One region of the Paenibacillus sp. 2KB_20 genome, then DNA from elsewhere that is predicted to be linked to it. Evidence: riboswitches for the same ligand, from Rfam matches in the RefSeq annotation. Region 1 holds a riboswitch; the other holds the start of a gene.
What was found. A riboswitch is a leader RNA that binds a small molecule or an ion and turns the genes downstream of it on or off. The one in region 1 is predicted to bind ZMP and ZTP.

Region 1 (7,344 bases):
AGACTGTGATTAATATTTCATTTCAGCATAGAGAGGGTATTGATCTGTAAGCTCAGCCACCAAACGACCTGCGTTTTCAAGCGTTGCCTCGTCTTTCGGCTGCTTCAATGTCATGGCAATAATTTTCGCGATTTTCACCATCGCCTGCTCATCCATACCGCGGGAAGTAACCGCAGGGGTACCGATACGGATACCGCTCGTTACGAACGGGCTGGTTGGATCAAACGGGATGGCATTCTTGTTCACGGTAATCCCGATGGAGTCCAGAACTTTCTCCGCGTCTTTACCGGTGATGTCCAGATTGCGGGTATCCACCAGCATCAGGTGGTTATCGGTTCCGCCGGATACGATATTCAAGCCTTCCTCGATCAGAGTATCTGCCAGCACTTTCGCGTTCTTCACGACATTCTCTGCATACGTCTTGAAGGACGGATCCAATGCTTCGCCAAGCGCAACGGCCTTGGAAGCAATAACATGCATGAGCGGGCCGCCTTGGGAGCCGGGGAATACCGCTTTGTCGATCGCTTGCGCCCAAGCTTTTTTGCACAGAATCATACCGCCGCGAGGTCCGCGAAGCGTCTTATGCGTCGTTGTCGTTACAAAATGGGCATGCGGAACCGGATTCGGATGAAGACCTGCCGCAACAAGACCGGCAATATGAGCCATATCAACCATGAACAACGCGCCAACGTCGTTCGCGATGGCAGCAAGCCGTTCAAAATCAATGATGCGAGGATAGGCACTTGCGCCCGCTACGATCAGACGAGGGCGATGCTTGAATGCCGCTTTGCGAACTTCGTCGTAATCGATCAGGAACGTATCTTCTTGCACGCCGTAGGCAACAAAGTTGTACAGAAGTCCGGAAGCGTTAACCGGGCTTCCGTGAGTCAAATGGCCGCCATGAGCCAGGTTCATGCCGAGCACGGTATCTCCAGGCTTCAGGGCTGCCAAATATACCGCCATGTTCGCTTGGGCACCGGAGTGCGGCTGAACGTTGGCATGCTCGGCTCCGAACAGTTCTTTGGCGCGGTCACGGGCGATGTCTTCCACGATATCCACACGCTCACAGCCACCGTAATAGCGTTTGCCAGGGTAGCCTTCCGCATATTTATTCGTCAGCACCGTCCCCATTGCTTCCATAACCGCTTCGCTAACAATATTCTCAGAGGCAATCAGCTCAATGTTGCTGCGCTGACGCTTCAGCTCCAAATCCATCGCTTCCAATACAGCCGGGTCACTCTTCCGCAAATGTTCCATCATGTTCATATCCTCCCATAATCAATCGTTATTTTTTCTTGCAAAGTCAATACTACAAGTTGTCATAATTAAAAAAGCGAGTTCTCATTTGAATCAATCGCATAGTGTGGAATCATCCCTCTGCTCGAGCCGATACACCGCACGTTCTCCGCCAATCAGCTTCGGACGGGTATAAGCCGCGGTTACGCGCGCCTCGCCGATATAACGCTCGGTATGTCTGAACGGAACCGCCACTCGCCGCAAATGCATGCCGATCAGCGTCTCGCCGATATCAACTCCGGCATGTGCTTCAATCGATTCCGCAAGACAAGGCTCCTTCATGCTGCGGTAAGCCGCGGAGGCCATCGACCCTCCCGCTCCCGGAATGGGAACAGCCGCCACTTCCGTCAAGCCCAGCCGCTCGAGCAGCTCGCGTTCCATGACAAGCGCACGGTTCAGATGCTCACAGCATTGATAAGCCACCGCGAAACCGAATTCCGCTTGAACCTCGGCAATGCCCTGAAGGAGCTGCTGCGCCGTTTCAAGAGCGCCGCCTGTGCCGATCCGGCGTCCGACCACTTCACTGGTGCTGGCTCCGATGACCAGCACTTTACCGGGTCCTAACACGGCCGCTTCGGCCAGTTCGCGGACCATACGCGCTGTCTGTTCGTTCAAGGAAACCTTGGAGATATCCGTCATGTCACAGTCCTCCCGATGATTTTTTTCACAGAAGATGCTTCATTCCCATATCACGATAGCCGCAGCCGTAAATTACGCGTTCACTTATCGCGACTCATTCTTCAGGTAACGCTCCTCGATGGCCTTGATCTTGTTCACACGGCCGATATGGCGCTCGCCATGACTGAAATCCGTTGTCAGCCATGCGCTGACGATTTCAGCAGCAAGTCCGGGACCGACGACACGCTCACCCAGCGCAATCACGTTGCTGTCGTTATGCTCTCTCGTTGCTTTGGCCGAGAACACATCATGTGTCAACGCGCAGCGAATGCCCGGCACCTTGTTGGCCGCAATGCTCATGCCGATCCCCGTACCGCAGATCAGAATGCCGCGATCCGCTTCACCCGAGACTACCTTCTCGCACACAGGAAGGGCATAATCGGGATAATCCACGGAATCGGAACAGCCGCAGCCCAGATCCTCCACCTCGTGTCCAAGACCCCGAATGACTTCCACGATCTCCTCTTTCAGACGAATGCCGGCATGATCCGTACCCAATGCAATTTTCATCTATGAAAAACCCCCTCGTATGTTCGCTTTTGCGCTTTAGCTTGTTTCATTATAACCCAAATCGGGCGCAAAAGACGAAAAAAGAGCAGTCGGCGCACGTATTGTGCTCCAATTGCTCTTTGCCCAGGCGACCGGCCGTATATTCCGATGCTCCATCGTGGTTTCATCCACTTCGTCGCCAGTTACACCGGATCATTGTTTTTCAACTTCATCTTAAAGCAATACCATGTGAAAGGCAAGTGGCTTTTTAGCCCAATGGTAGGCTTCATATTGTTCAAAGCAAGGCTTAGTTATGCCGATCCGTCTCCAGCTTGTCCAAGAGACGGAACAACGCCGTCCGAATCTCTGCAGCCGTCGCTTCATATTCCTCCCGCGAGCCTCCAAAAGGATCGGAGATATCGAAGCTCGGAATGCGCTGGCGCAGCTCGATCAGACGCTCCCGGTCACGGTCGCTGACGTCGCGGCCCAGCGATCTGGCCAGCTCAAGCGCCGCATACAGACTATCCTGCTCTCGCAGATCATCCAGCACCTGTCGGTCATCCTCAACAAACTCTTTCAGCGTATGCATCTTGTCTGCGGCGTGCGGGAACTGCCTTATAGCATACTGCTTATGCGACTGGGTCAACGTCAGGATCAAGTCTGACCACTCCACCAGATTCGCAGTCAATGGTTTGGACACCAAGCGTTCTTGGATATCCTGGTCTCGTAGTATGGACTCCGCATGATGGGACACCGGCATTCCATCCACGGCCGAGACACCGGCGGACTTCGTTTCCAGCGGGATGCCCCGTTGTTTGGCAAGCTTGCGCAGCATGCCTTCAGCCATTGGACTGCGGCAGGTATTTCCCGTGCAGACAAACAGTATATTTTTCACGGTCCCGTTCCTCCCGTTAGTAGGTTCTTTGGGGTTATTGTAACAAATATAACGTCAAAAGATAAACATGACACCAAATATAACCAAAATGAGCCCACCCAGCATTTCACCGTACTCCCCCAGTTTATTGCTTACCTGACGGCCAAGCAGCAAACCGAGAATGGACAGCAAACCGCCCACGATCCCGAAGGAGATCACGATCAACAGTACATCATCCACAAACATCCCGAGTGAAACGCCTACCGAGAAGGAATCGATGCTGACGCTAAGCGAAAACAGCAGCATGCCTAAAAATGCGGTAGGATGTATTCGCTGTCCTTCTCCGCCCCGCCAGGCGTTATACATCATATGCCCGCCGAGAAGAAGCAGCAGTCCGCCGGCCGCAAGCCCTGTGACGTGACCCAGTAACATGCCTACATAGCGGCCGGCAAATAAGCCCAGCAGCGGCATCAACATATGAAACAACGCGATCATGAAACTGATGCCCAGCATATGGCCTAAGCGCATACCGCTTCTCATTCCGACTCCGATTCCAAGCGAAAATGCGTCTAGCCCGAGTGCAACCGCCATCAGCAGAATCGCCGCAAGCTGTCCCGATTGGACAGACGCCTCCAGCATGCCCATTCCCCCAAGTCCCATGGTCTTGTACACCATATGCGGACAAGGGGTAAATGATGCCAAAAGCGTTCATTCAGCAGCTCAATTCACATCGATGATGTGGTGTCCCGCGGCCTTCAACAGCCGGTTCATGACGGCTGCCCCGAGGCCTTGCTCCGGGCACGCTTCGGCCAGAATGAAGGTCGCGCCTTCGTCATCGAATCGGCGCAGGCCGGCGTACAGCCGGCGGGCCGCTTCCTCCGGCGCGGCCAGGCTGCCGAGCGAGACGGCAACGTCCGCGTGGTAGTGACCGATGTGCTCGTCGAATGACAGCACGCCGGTCACCTCCCCGCGCCGGGCGGCCGCCTCAAGCTCGGCCGCGATGCGTGCCGACACGGCAATGGCACGCGGGCCCTGCACCACGCACATCGCACCCTTCGGTGCGTAGTGCGTGTACTTCATGCCCGGCGATCGCGGCGCCGGGCTCTCCGCCTCCCCGGCGGCGCGATGCAGCGCCGGATCCATGCGCACGCTTGCCGCAACGGCGGCAAGCTGCTCCGCCGTAACGCCGCCCGGGCGGAGCACCGTGACGGCGCCGTCTTCGCCGACCTGCACCACCGTCGACTCAACGCCCACCCCGGCCGGGCCGCCATCAAGCACGCCGTCGATCGCCCCCGCCAGATCCTCCAGGACATGGCTGGCCAGCGTCGGGCTTGGCCGACCGGAACGGTTCGCGCTCGGCGCAGCCAGCGGACGCCCGGCGGCGCTGATCAAAGCCAGCGCCACATTGTGATCCGGCATCCGTACGGCAACGGTATCGAGGCCTGCCGTCACGCGAGGGGAGACAGCACCTGGTTTAACGGGCAGTACCAGCGATAGCGGCCCAGGCCAGAACATTGCCATCAGCGCCCGTTCCGTCTCATTTACATGAAGGACCAAACCGTCAAGCTGAGCCAGCTCCGAAATATGCACAATCAATGGATTGTCCGACGGCCGGCCTTTCGCGGCAAAGACGCGCTCGACCGCTTCCGTATTGCCGGCGTCCGCGCCAAGCCCGTAGACCGTTTCCGTCGGAAAGGCCACCGTTCCGCCGAGCTCAAGCACCTGCCCCGCTTCCCCAAGCGCCTGCTTTGCCTCATTCTCCAAACTTAAGCTCTCCCTAGAGAGCGAGTTCGAGACGTGCCACACTTGGGTTGATTTTGCACCAACCTGGCGGAAGCCGTTATCCCGCTGTTGGTTAGGTTCCATGCCGTTCCCGTTCTGTTCCATTCCTATCCCAAACTTTCTGTATATGAAATATATAAACTCCAGTGCGAGTTTTGCCTATGCCCCAAAATAAAAAGCGCTTTTCGTTCTTCAGTCCCGTGCCGGTTCCCATTCAAACCAGTCGCGCCAAAGAGAAAGCACTCTTCTATATCAAAGTTTATCATACCCGGTCAGGATTTAAAATCAACCTCGCTCATAATCCTAGAACAAGCTAACCACCCAGTTCCAAATGCCACGGAACATATCCCACAAGAAGAAACGGACCTCCGGTTCGCTATCGCCTGCGTTCTTCGGAGCTTCCTCTTGGGAAGTTTCGCCAGCCTCAGCAGAAACCGTTTGGATACCTGTGTCAACAGGCTGCGCCGCCGCATCCCCGCTGCCACCATCGATGAAACAAAGCGGCGGGAACAGGACACACCACCAGTTCTGCCCTTGGCCTTCTCCTAAAGAAATCCGCAGCGCATCGTAATCGCCGGCCGGATACACCGTGCCCCCGTATAACTTCGTCGGGAACGGCACGACGCCAAGCTCTACGGTGTAATTGTACGTAATTCCCCTTTTCTTCAATTCTTCACCCACCAATTGGCGGATTTCCGGAAGATGCTGCCGGGTTAATTCTTTGGCGTCTTCCAGGCTTTGCGGGTTCTCCAGCTGCAGGACCCAGAGCTGCATTTGCTCAACGACCGAATCACGGATCTCTCGTTTGACCAGCTGATCGGACGGGCTATCGGAATTCGCCAGAATGCGAAGTCGTATCGATTCCTCGGGGATCGGACCGCCAACAACAGAAGCATCAATCTGCTGTCCTTCCCAAGCCATAATGACCATAAACATACAGGATAAGAGCACAACCATTTTCTTCACGATAATACGGAGGGTTTCACTATAATTTTTCATCTTGCCAGCCGCCTCTCTATGAACATCTCTATGATGCTATCAGTATGTCCGCCGGACAAAGATATAAACGTAGAATCTAGCAATTTGATATAAAAATCATAGATTGATGCAGCACGAACCAAAAAAGATGCGACTCCCACGGGAATCGCATCTTCGCCAAGATCGGTTATTCAGTTCATCTGATTGCCGTGCCCCACACTTTTCTGCTGGGGATAGGGCAATTATTGAGCTTCCCGCAAGTTACGCCTGCTTCGAAGCGGCCGGGCGATAGGCATGCGGATCCGGCATATCTTCCTCCACTTCCTGTCCATGCAGCTTCACGCTCATGGCGACACCCAGACTGGCCATACTGATCACAAGGGAAGTTCCCCCGTAACTGATGAAGGGCAGCGTGATCCCGGTCAGCGGCATTAAGCCGATAAACATGCCGATGTTCTCGAAGATCTGATATAAGAACATCGCCACGACTCCTATAATAAGAAACGGCCCCGCACGCTCTCGGGATTCCAGGGAGATCAGGATCAGCCGATGGATCAGGATAAAATATAACAGAAGCAGAACGGAAGATCCGATAAAACCGAATTCCTCGGCAATCTGCACAAATATGGAATCAGAATACGCATATGGCACTCTGCCCGACTGGATCGACGATCCCTGCATATAGCCCTCGCCGCTCATGCCACCCGAGGCGATGGCAAGCTTCGCATTCGTCGTATGGTAGCTTGCCTTGGCAGTTGCCTTCTCCGGATAGAGCCACGGATCTATCCGTTCCACCCAGTGCGGCTTCAAAATCTTCGATTCCAACAATTCATCATGATAATGAATATAGGCCTGAGCCCCACCGAAGGCTAAGCCTGCCACAAGCGCAAGCCCAATGAGCGCATGGGAGAACTTGACGTTCCCGATCCAGAGCAGCCCTAGCAAAATTACGACATAACTGAGCGCGTTACCCAAATCATTCTGGGCCATAACGAGCGCAAAAGGCACGAATGCCAAAAGTCCGATCGGGACAACGTCCTTCCAGAAAGACAGCAGCGGTTTGTTTTTGCGCACCAATACGAAAGAAAGGAAAATAATCAGGATCAGCTTGAACAATTCAGCAGGCTGTATACTGAGTCCGCCAATGTAAATCCAGCCTTGGGCCCCGTTGATATCCTTACCGATAAACATAACGAGGACCAAAACAGCTAATCCACCCAAGTAAATATATTTAGCATATTTAATCA
Region 2 (7,344 bases), on a different contig from region 1:
CGCTCACGCCCTACGGGGAGAGTCTTATGCCGATCTTGAAATTGATGTACGATTGGGGAAAAGATTACGGCGAACGGGTCATCTGGAAAGACGGTGAGAAGCCTGAGGATAAAGACGATGAACAGGCAACGGAACAAGCAGTTGTCCAGAAGCTGTAATTTCACGAAAATGTATGCGAATGCATGGGCAACGCGGTCGTCACAAATGCATCGAGCTGTAATCAGCGGATTCATACATTTGCCCGGGTTACTTTTACAAGGAAACTTGTTGTTTTTTCGGCAGGATCTGGTGACAGTACGATTCGTTGTAAAATAATTAAGACGCTGATAGTATGGAAAACCCCCTTAAACTTAAGGGGGTTTTCGAGCAAGATGACGCTGAGCTCTGAAGAATTAAAAAGCGGCGAACAAATAGGTTCGCCGCCGCTGTTTTCGCGCTTCCTTGATCAATGTATTTATTGCTGGCTTTCAAGGTATTCAGCGAGTTGGTCAAATGTACCGCCAAATCCCTGTTTCACCATTGGGGCCATTTCATCAAAAGCTGCTTGTTCTTCTGCAGTTGCGTTGACAGGGCCACCCTGCATAGTCAGAGTAGTTTTTCCATCGGTTTCTTCAAGTGTGATGATATTCATAATTTCAAGTGGCCAGTGTGCGTTAAAAGGTGCACGTATGGTGTTACCATTTTCATCAGAAAATGATTGGATGAATACCAGTTTTTCAGGAACTATGACTTCTTGATATACAAATTTACCCCACATGGCCTGGGTACCATCTGGCGACTTCTGACAACCTAAGAACATACCACCTGGACGTACATCCATTCTAATAACATCTAGTGAAAACCCTTGGGGACCCCACCATTTACCGAAGTGTTCTGGATCCGTCCAAACTTTAAAAACCAGTTCTCGAGGGGCATTGAAAACACGGGTTAGAAGTAAGCCACTTTTGCTTTGCTCGGTCATTTGAATTCCTCCTAATATGAAAGGTTGCGGCTGCTACCCTTTCTTTTGTAATTTGTCTAAATAATCCTCAAGTTGATCTAAGCGCTGTTCCCAAATACCGCGGAACGATTCCAACCATTCGTCCATCTCTTGTAGCGGTTCAGGTCGTAGTCTATATATCCGTCGATTAGCCTCTGCCTGAACTTCTACCAATCCTGCTTCATGCAATATCTTTAAATGTTTGGAAGTCTGCGGCTGCCGGATTTTAAGGCGATCAGCAACCTGACTGACAGTTAAGGGACCGTCTCGTAATAGTTCGACTATCTGCAATCGGTTAGGTTCGGCTAGTGCGTTCAAAGTTGTCTGTTTCATATGACCTTACCCCCGATCTTGTTATTACAACGAACTCGATGCTTGAACTAAAAGTTCTGCTAGCAGCTCATAGTCTGGAGTATCATCTTCTCGAATTTTAAGCCATTTTCGTTCGGGTGGACCATCGAAATTTTTGGGGACTTCTAGATTTGTTGTGTTCATGATCATAAAGGCGATTGCATCTTTTGATGGTGAAATCACAGCTGCATATTGTCCGTTCTTTAGAAAATGTGGCTTTTTGTACTGAATTCGTTCTTCTACTTCCGGAATTGCTTCTTGGACCATGTGTCGAAGCTTTTTGCTGACGTCTACTTGCCAAGGCAGACTAAGGTTTTCGATGAACGAAATTACTTCTTGGCTCATATCTTGCCCTCCTAATTTGTGAATATTAACCAACGATTGGTTACAATATACCATGATGAGAATATTCTTGTAAAGGAATATTCGGAAATGAATCTTGCCTTTCCTCAAAGGGTTAGTAACTGAACGTAATTTGACAATACAATTCGAGAGTAGTTTAACCGTATGTTGAGCATCACATGATAGTTTTACCGTAATGCTATGTAAGCATAGAAAAGGCGAGAATGACACGCACGGCTGCATGAACGCTACATGCAACCGTGGCGTAGATCTTCTCGCCTTGCGTTTTTCGTTATTAATTTTTAATACTACTCTTCTTCTCTCCTCATTTGATAGTGATGGTGATAGTGGTGATGGTGATGATGATGGATCATATGATGGCCTGATGGAGAACTATATGGATGAAAATGGGGGTGATGCTCATGACCGTGACCATGACCATGATGATGATGATAAGGCTGAGGTTCTCTTTGTTGAGTTTCTTGAAGGTTATAGTTTTGTTGATTCATCGAATTTCTCCTTTTCGTCTTGAGATAATTCATATTATGTATACAAACGATTAGTGACACTTGACCATAAGAAAATGGGCTACCAAGATAAGTTAAATGGTGAGGAAATAAACCTCCGGTACCTAAGTGCCGGAGGTTTATTTTGCTGGCCGGATCATTTTCTGCACGGAAGGATTGACAATTCGCTGAAGGAGATATAATATCATACCGTATAAATCGTAATTATTACGATTAAGGAATGGAGGAAGTTCAGTAGATGAATAACAACAATAAGATTCCAGTTACAGTACTCAGCGGTTACCTCGGATCAGGCAAAACGACCGTGCTGAATCATGTGCTTCATAATCGTGATGGATTGAAGGTTGCGGTCATTGTGAACGACATGAGCGAAGTGAATATTGACGCGGATTTGGTTCGAGGGGAAGGGAGCCTGTCCCGAACGGATGAGAAGCTGGTCGAAATGTCCAATGGCTGCATCTGCTGCACCCTCCGGGAAGATTTGGTGCAGGAAGTTCAGAAGCTGGCACAAGAAAACCGTTTTGACTATATCCTGATTGAATCGACGGGGATTAGCGAGCCCGTGCCTGTTGCGCAGACCTTTGTTTATCCAGATGAGGTATCCGGTGTACAGCTGTCCGACCTAGCCCGGCTGGATTGCATGGTGACGGTTGTAGACGCGAACCGATTCTGGAAAGACTTCTCTTCGGGCCAAAGCCTGCTCGATCGGAAGGAAGCGCTTGGCGAAGAGGATACACGGGAAGTCGTGGATCTGTTGATCGACCAGGTTGAGACGTGTGATGTGCTGCTGTTGAACAAATGTGATCTGGTAAGCGATGACGAATTGGCCAAGGTGGAAGGCATACTTCATAAGCTTCAGCCAAGCGCCAAAATCATACGTACCGTGAAAGGACAAGTCGCTCCTGCAGAAATTCTGAATACCGGTTTATTCGATTTTGAGAAAGCCAGTCAGTCCCCCGGCTGGATTCAGGAGCTTCAGAAGGAAGAGCATGTACCGGAAACGGATGAATACGGCATCAGCTCTTTTGTTTATCGGAGAAGAAGACCGTTTCATCCGGAACGGCTGGCAGCATTCATGAGTTATTGGCCGGAAGAGGTCGTACGCGCGAAAGGGATCGCTTGGCTGGCAGTGCTTGAGGATGTTGCGGCAAGTCTAAGTCAAGCGGGTCCTTCGATTCAGTTCGGGCCAGCTGGATATTGGGTGGCTGCTTTAACCGAACAGGAACAGCAGGAGCTGATTCTGAGTGAGCCGGATGTGCAGCGAAAATGGGATGCCGTCTGGGGGGATCGGATGACCGAGCTCGTGATGATCGGGATTGGGATGGAACAGTCACTAATCGAGCAGGAGCTGGACGATTGTCTGTTGACCGATCAGGAAATGCAGCTGGATTGGTCGACGTTTAACAATCCGCTGCCATGGATGGCCATCGAAGAGCTATCACTGTAAGGTTATATTTTTTTGATTAAAATTAATCGTAATAATTACGAATGGATAAAGAGCCACTTGAGGGCTTTACAGGTTTTCTAGAATATAATCCCCTTTGCGTAGACAGTGCTGAAGAAGAGCGCTACAGTTTACTTAAGGGGATTTTTGTCATGGAAAAGTTCAAAAGAAGAATACGAAAGAAGCAGGGGAATATGCAGAAATTCATCATTTAAAAACTCAATTGCAGGAAAAGTTATTACCCTGTTTAGAAAGCGCCCTTCAGAAGGACCGGGTTTTAAAAAATCATTTAATGATGTGGTCAATCTATTTATCTGTCCAGAACTTATACCTATCAAGTCCAGAGCACCTGTTTTGTATTTGTTGTATAATAGGAAGAATAGGAAGAAGATTCCCAATTCATGTTTCGATGATAGCTTTAACGTATTTCAGAATGTAATGCTGACGCATGAGCAACATCAATCAGGAGGACAAGGTAATGGCAAAAGCAAAGGTTCCAAAGAGACCCACTAGAGATGAGTTTGTACTGGAAGAACTCGGAAATCAGCTTACCGAAGCTTACCAGGAGGAATCGGTTATCGTGCTGACGGTCTGGGGAAGGGAAGAGGCGGTCCGCGGGCAAATCGATCAAATGGACTCCCGAACAGGGAAGGTACATATGAAACAGAATGGCGTTATTACGAAGGTTCCTTTTATGGACATTATGGAAGTGAATTATCCGAGAGACTAATCAGAATCATGTGTGCTTCCCGCAAATGAATCAAAGAGATTGTGATTTAAAGCGGTCGGCTTCATACCCGGTAGCGCGATGTCCAAAGTCGTGGTATATTAAAAAAAGTTATCTATGTGTTACTGGCGTAGCTTGGGGTACCAAGAGGGAGCACATAGGATCATATGCCGTACGCCTGGGCAAGAGGTAAGGAGACGATCAGTCGCCTTGCCTCTTTATGTTTTTTAATACAATGGCGAAGGAGCGGATTAGTATGAGTAAGGAACCCGTAATTTTAGATGGAAAAAAGGTATCCGACGATATCAAGGCCAAGCTGGCTGTAAAGGTACAGGAATTGAAGTTGCAGGGGGTAACGCCTTGTCTGGCAACGATTCTGGTTGGCGATGATCCTGCTTCGGCGACCTATGTGCGGATGAAGGGAAGTGCTTGCGAGCGGCTTGGCATCATATCCAAAAAAGTGGTACTGGAGACATCGACAACGACCGAGGAGCTGATTGCCGCGATCCAAGAGCTGAACGAGGATCCGAATGTCCACGGTATTCTGCTGCAGCATCCGGTACCGCATCATATCGATGAACGGGCAGCCTTTGATGCCATTGACATTAAAAAAGACGTGGATGGAGTAACCACGCTCGGTTTCTCGCAGAATGCGTTTGGTTTTGCCGATTATCCGTCTTGTACGCCTGCTGCGATTATTGCGATTATGGATTATTATGATCTGCCGATCGAAGGGAAGCATGCCGTGGTGGTCGGACGCAGTCCGATTCTGGGTAAGCCGGTATCGATGATGCTGCTTAATCGCAATGCTACCGTTACGATCTGCCACTCGAGAACGAAGAACCTTGGGGAGATTGTGTCCCAGGGAGATATCGTGGTTGCGGCCGTAGGCAAGCCTAATTTCATTCAAGGGGACTGGATCAAGCCGGGAGCCGTCGTATTGGATGCCGGCTATAATCCAGGCAATATCGGCGACTGCGATTATGAAGCCTGCGCGAAGGTGGCATCCGCGATTACACCGGTACCTGCCGGTGTAGGCCCCGTTACGATTGCTACATTGCTGAAGCATACCGTTGAATCGGCTGAGCGAACCGTGCAAGGTTAACAGTAACCATGTAAAAACGGGATAAGGCACGGTCCATTTGCGCGTCCCGAAAGGGGATTTGCATGGAGAATCCCCCTTTGAATCGCTTCGTTCCTCGCTAGAGTCTGGAACGCAGAAAAGTATTGCCCATCAAATGCTCGGGGTGGAGTCTGCATTTCACGGATCCCTGGACGTCATGGTATAGTTAGGAAAAAGCAAAATCGAAGGGGAGAGATTCATGCACAAACAACTCATTTCCAGTTGTGTGGCGGAGCAAGGAGCTGTGGAGGATAATCTGTTCGTTGCAGCGCCGCAAGCGGCTCCCGGGAGCACCGAATGAAGAACACGATTGCAGATATTGCCAAAAAAGCCGGAGTTGCCAAAAGCACGGTCTCCCGTTTCTTAAACGGAGGTTCTGTCAGTAATGCAACACGCCGTAAGATAGAGCTGGTCATTCAGGAAACCGGTTATATTCCGAATTCGTTTGCACAGAGCTTGAAAGCGAAAAAAACCAGCATGATCGGCACCATTGTGCCGCGTCTGGATTCATTCTCAGCATCGCAGACCGTTGCCGGCATGGATGAAGAATTAAGGAAACACGGTTATCAGCTTCTCATTATTAATGCGAGCCAGGACTTATCCAGGGAGATTGAAGCGCTGTATGATCTCGCCAGACAAAAAATATCTGGCATTATTTTATTCGCCACTCAGGTGACGGAAACGCATCTTGCAGCGATTAAAGAGATCGGCATCCCCGTCATCCTGCTCGGACAACAGCATAAGGATGTCCACAGCATGATATATAACGACTATGCCGCAGGTTATGACATGGGCCGATATGTGCTGTCCATGGGACACCGTCATATATCTTATATCGGCGTGACGGAAAAAGACGTTGCTGTCGGAGTTCAGCGGAAGGAAGGGTTTCTGAAGGCGTTAAGCGAGTATGACGAGGTGGAGGCGGTTCTCTATGAGAGTGGGTTTAAGATGTCGGATGGTGTAAAGACCGCATTGTCCATTTTTGAGTTGAACCGAACGCTGCCAACTGCAATGGTCTGCGCTACCGACAACATCGCGTTAGGCGTTATGAAAGCGGCTCATATGAAGGGCATCCAGATCCCCAACGAACTCTCCGTTACCGGATTTGGCGGATACGACGTTACCGAGGTAATTCATCCCGGATTGACAACGGTTAAATATGGATATTCCCAAGCGGGCCACCTCGCCGCTCAGCATATCATAAAGCTGGTCAACGACGAGCCTGTGGATTTCCTGACGGTCATGAATTGCGATATGATTCATCGGGAAAGCGTTGACAATCTAAAATAGGTATTTTATACTGAAAAAAAGGAACCGGTTCCAATACTACTTTTGCTTGGTATTGGAGCTGAGTTCATTATTTTTAACCCTGATTGGAACCGGTTCCGTTATAAATGGGTTAGGCTGATGTTCACGCATAGCATGATCCGTTTGTTTTTTTGAGAAAGCCTATATACAAGGAGAAGAGACATGGACAGAGAACGGAGATACCGACGCCTGGATCAGGCCTCTCCTGAAGAGATTGCCTCCTTGAAGGAGCAAGCAAAACGAAGCGAATGGAGGCAGAGGTTTCACGTACAGCCCATGATGGGCTTGCTGAATGACCCCAACGGATTTTCTTATTATAACGGGAAATACCACTTGTTTTATCAATGGTTTCCTCTGGGCACGTTTCACGGCCTGAAATACTGGTACCATACCTCCTCCACGGACTTGGTGCACTGGCAAAACAAAGGCATCGCCATTGAGCCCGGGTACTCGCATGATGCATATGGCGCTTATTCGGGAAGCGGGATCGTGAAAGACGACAAACTGTATCTGATGTATACCGGGAATACCCGGGATGAGGAA

Region 2: it holds a riboswitch for ZMP and ZTP, as region 1 does, so the genes downstream of both, AB4124_RS21835 (bifunctional 5,10-methylenetetrahydrofolate dehydrogenase/5,10-methenyltetrahydrofolate cyclohydrolase) here and rpiB (ribose 5-phosphate isomerase B) in region 1, are expected to answer to the same signal.

Annotation. Positions count from the first base shown of each region.
Region 1 is NZ_JBFRHH010000004.1:133,715-141,058, forward strand. It holds gene glyA (serine hydroxymethyltransferase) at 10-1,260, opposite strand; gene AB4124_RS12810 (TIGR01440 family protein) at 1,351-1,935, opposite strand; gene rpiB (ribose 5-phosphate isomerase B) at 2,020-2,484, opposite strand; ZMP/ZTP riboswitch at 2,599-2,680, opposite strand; gene AB4124_RS12820 (low molecular weight protein arginine phosphatase) at 2,771-3,358, opposite strand; gene AB4124_RS12825 (manganese efflux pump MntP family protein) at 3,413-3,976, opposite strand; gene AB4124_RS12830 (L-threonylcarbamoyladenylate synthase) at 4,058-5,203, opposite strand; gene spoIIR (stage II sporulation protein R) at 5,423-6,118, opposite strand; gene AB4124_RS12840 (FtsW/RodA/SpoVE family cell cycle protein) at 6,359-7,344, opposite strand, start outside.
Region 2 is NZ_JBFRHH010000007.1:619,789-627,132, forward strand. It holds gene AB4124_RS21800 (winged helix-turn-helix transcriptional regulator) at 1-158, shown strand, start outside; gene AB4124_RS21805 (SRPBCC family protein) at 455-961, opposite strand; gene AB4124_RS21810 (ArsR/SmtB family transcription factor) at 995-1,312, opposite strand; gene AB4124_RS21815 (DUF1801 domain-containing protein) at 1,337-1,675, opposite strand; gene AB4124_RS21820 (hypothetical protein) at 1,914-2,204, shown strand; gene AB4124_RS21825 (GTP-binding protein) at 2,438-3,646, shown strand; gene AB4124_RS21830 (YolD-like family protein) at 4,122-4,373, shown strand; ZMP/ZTP riboswitch at 4,482-4,561, shown strand; gene AB4124_RS21835 (bifunctional 5,10-methylenetetrahydrofolate dehydrogenase/5,10-methenyltetrahydrofolate cyclohydrolase) at 4,627-5,475, shown strand; gene AB4124_RS21840 (LacI family DNA-binding transcriptional regulator) at 5,791-6,783, shown strand; gene AB4124_RS21845 (glycoside hydrolase family 32 protein) at 6,964-7,344, shown strand, end outside.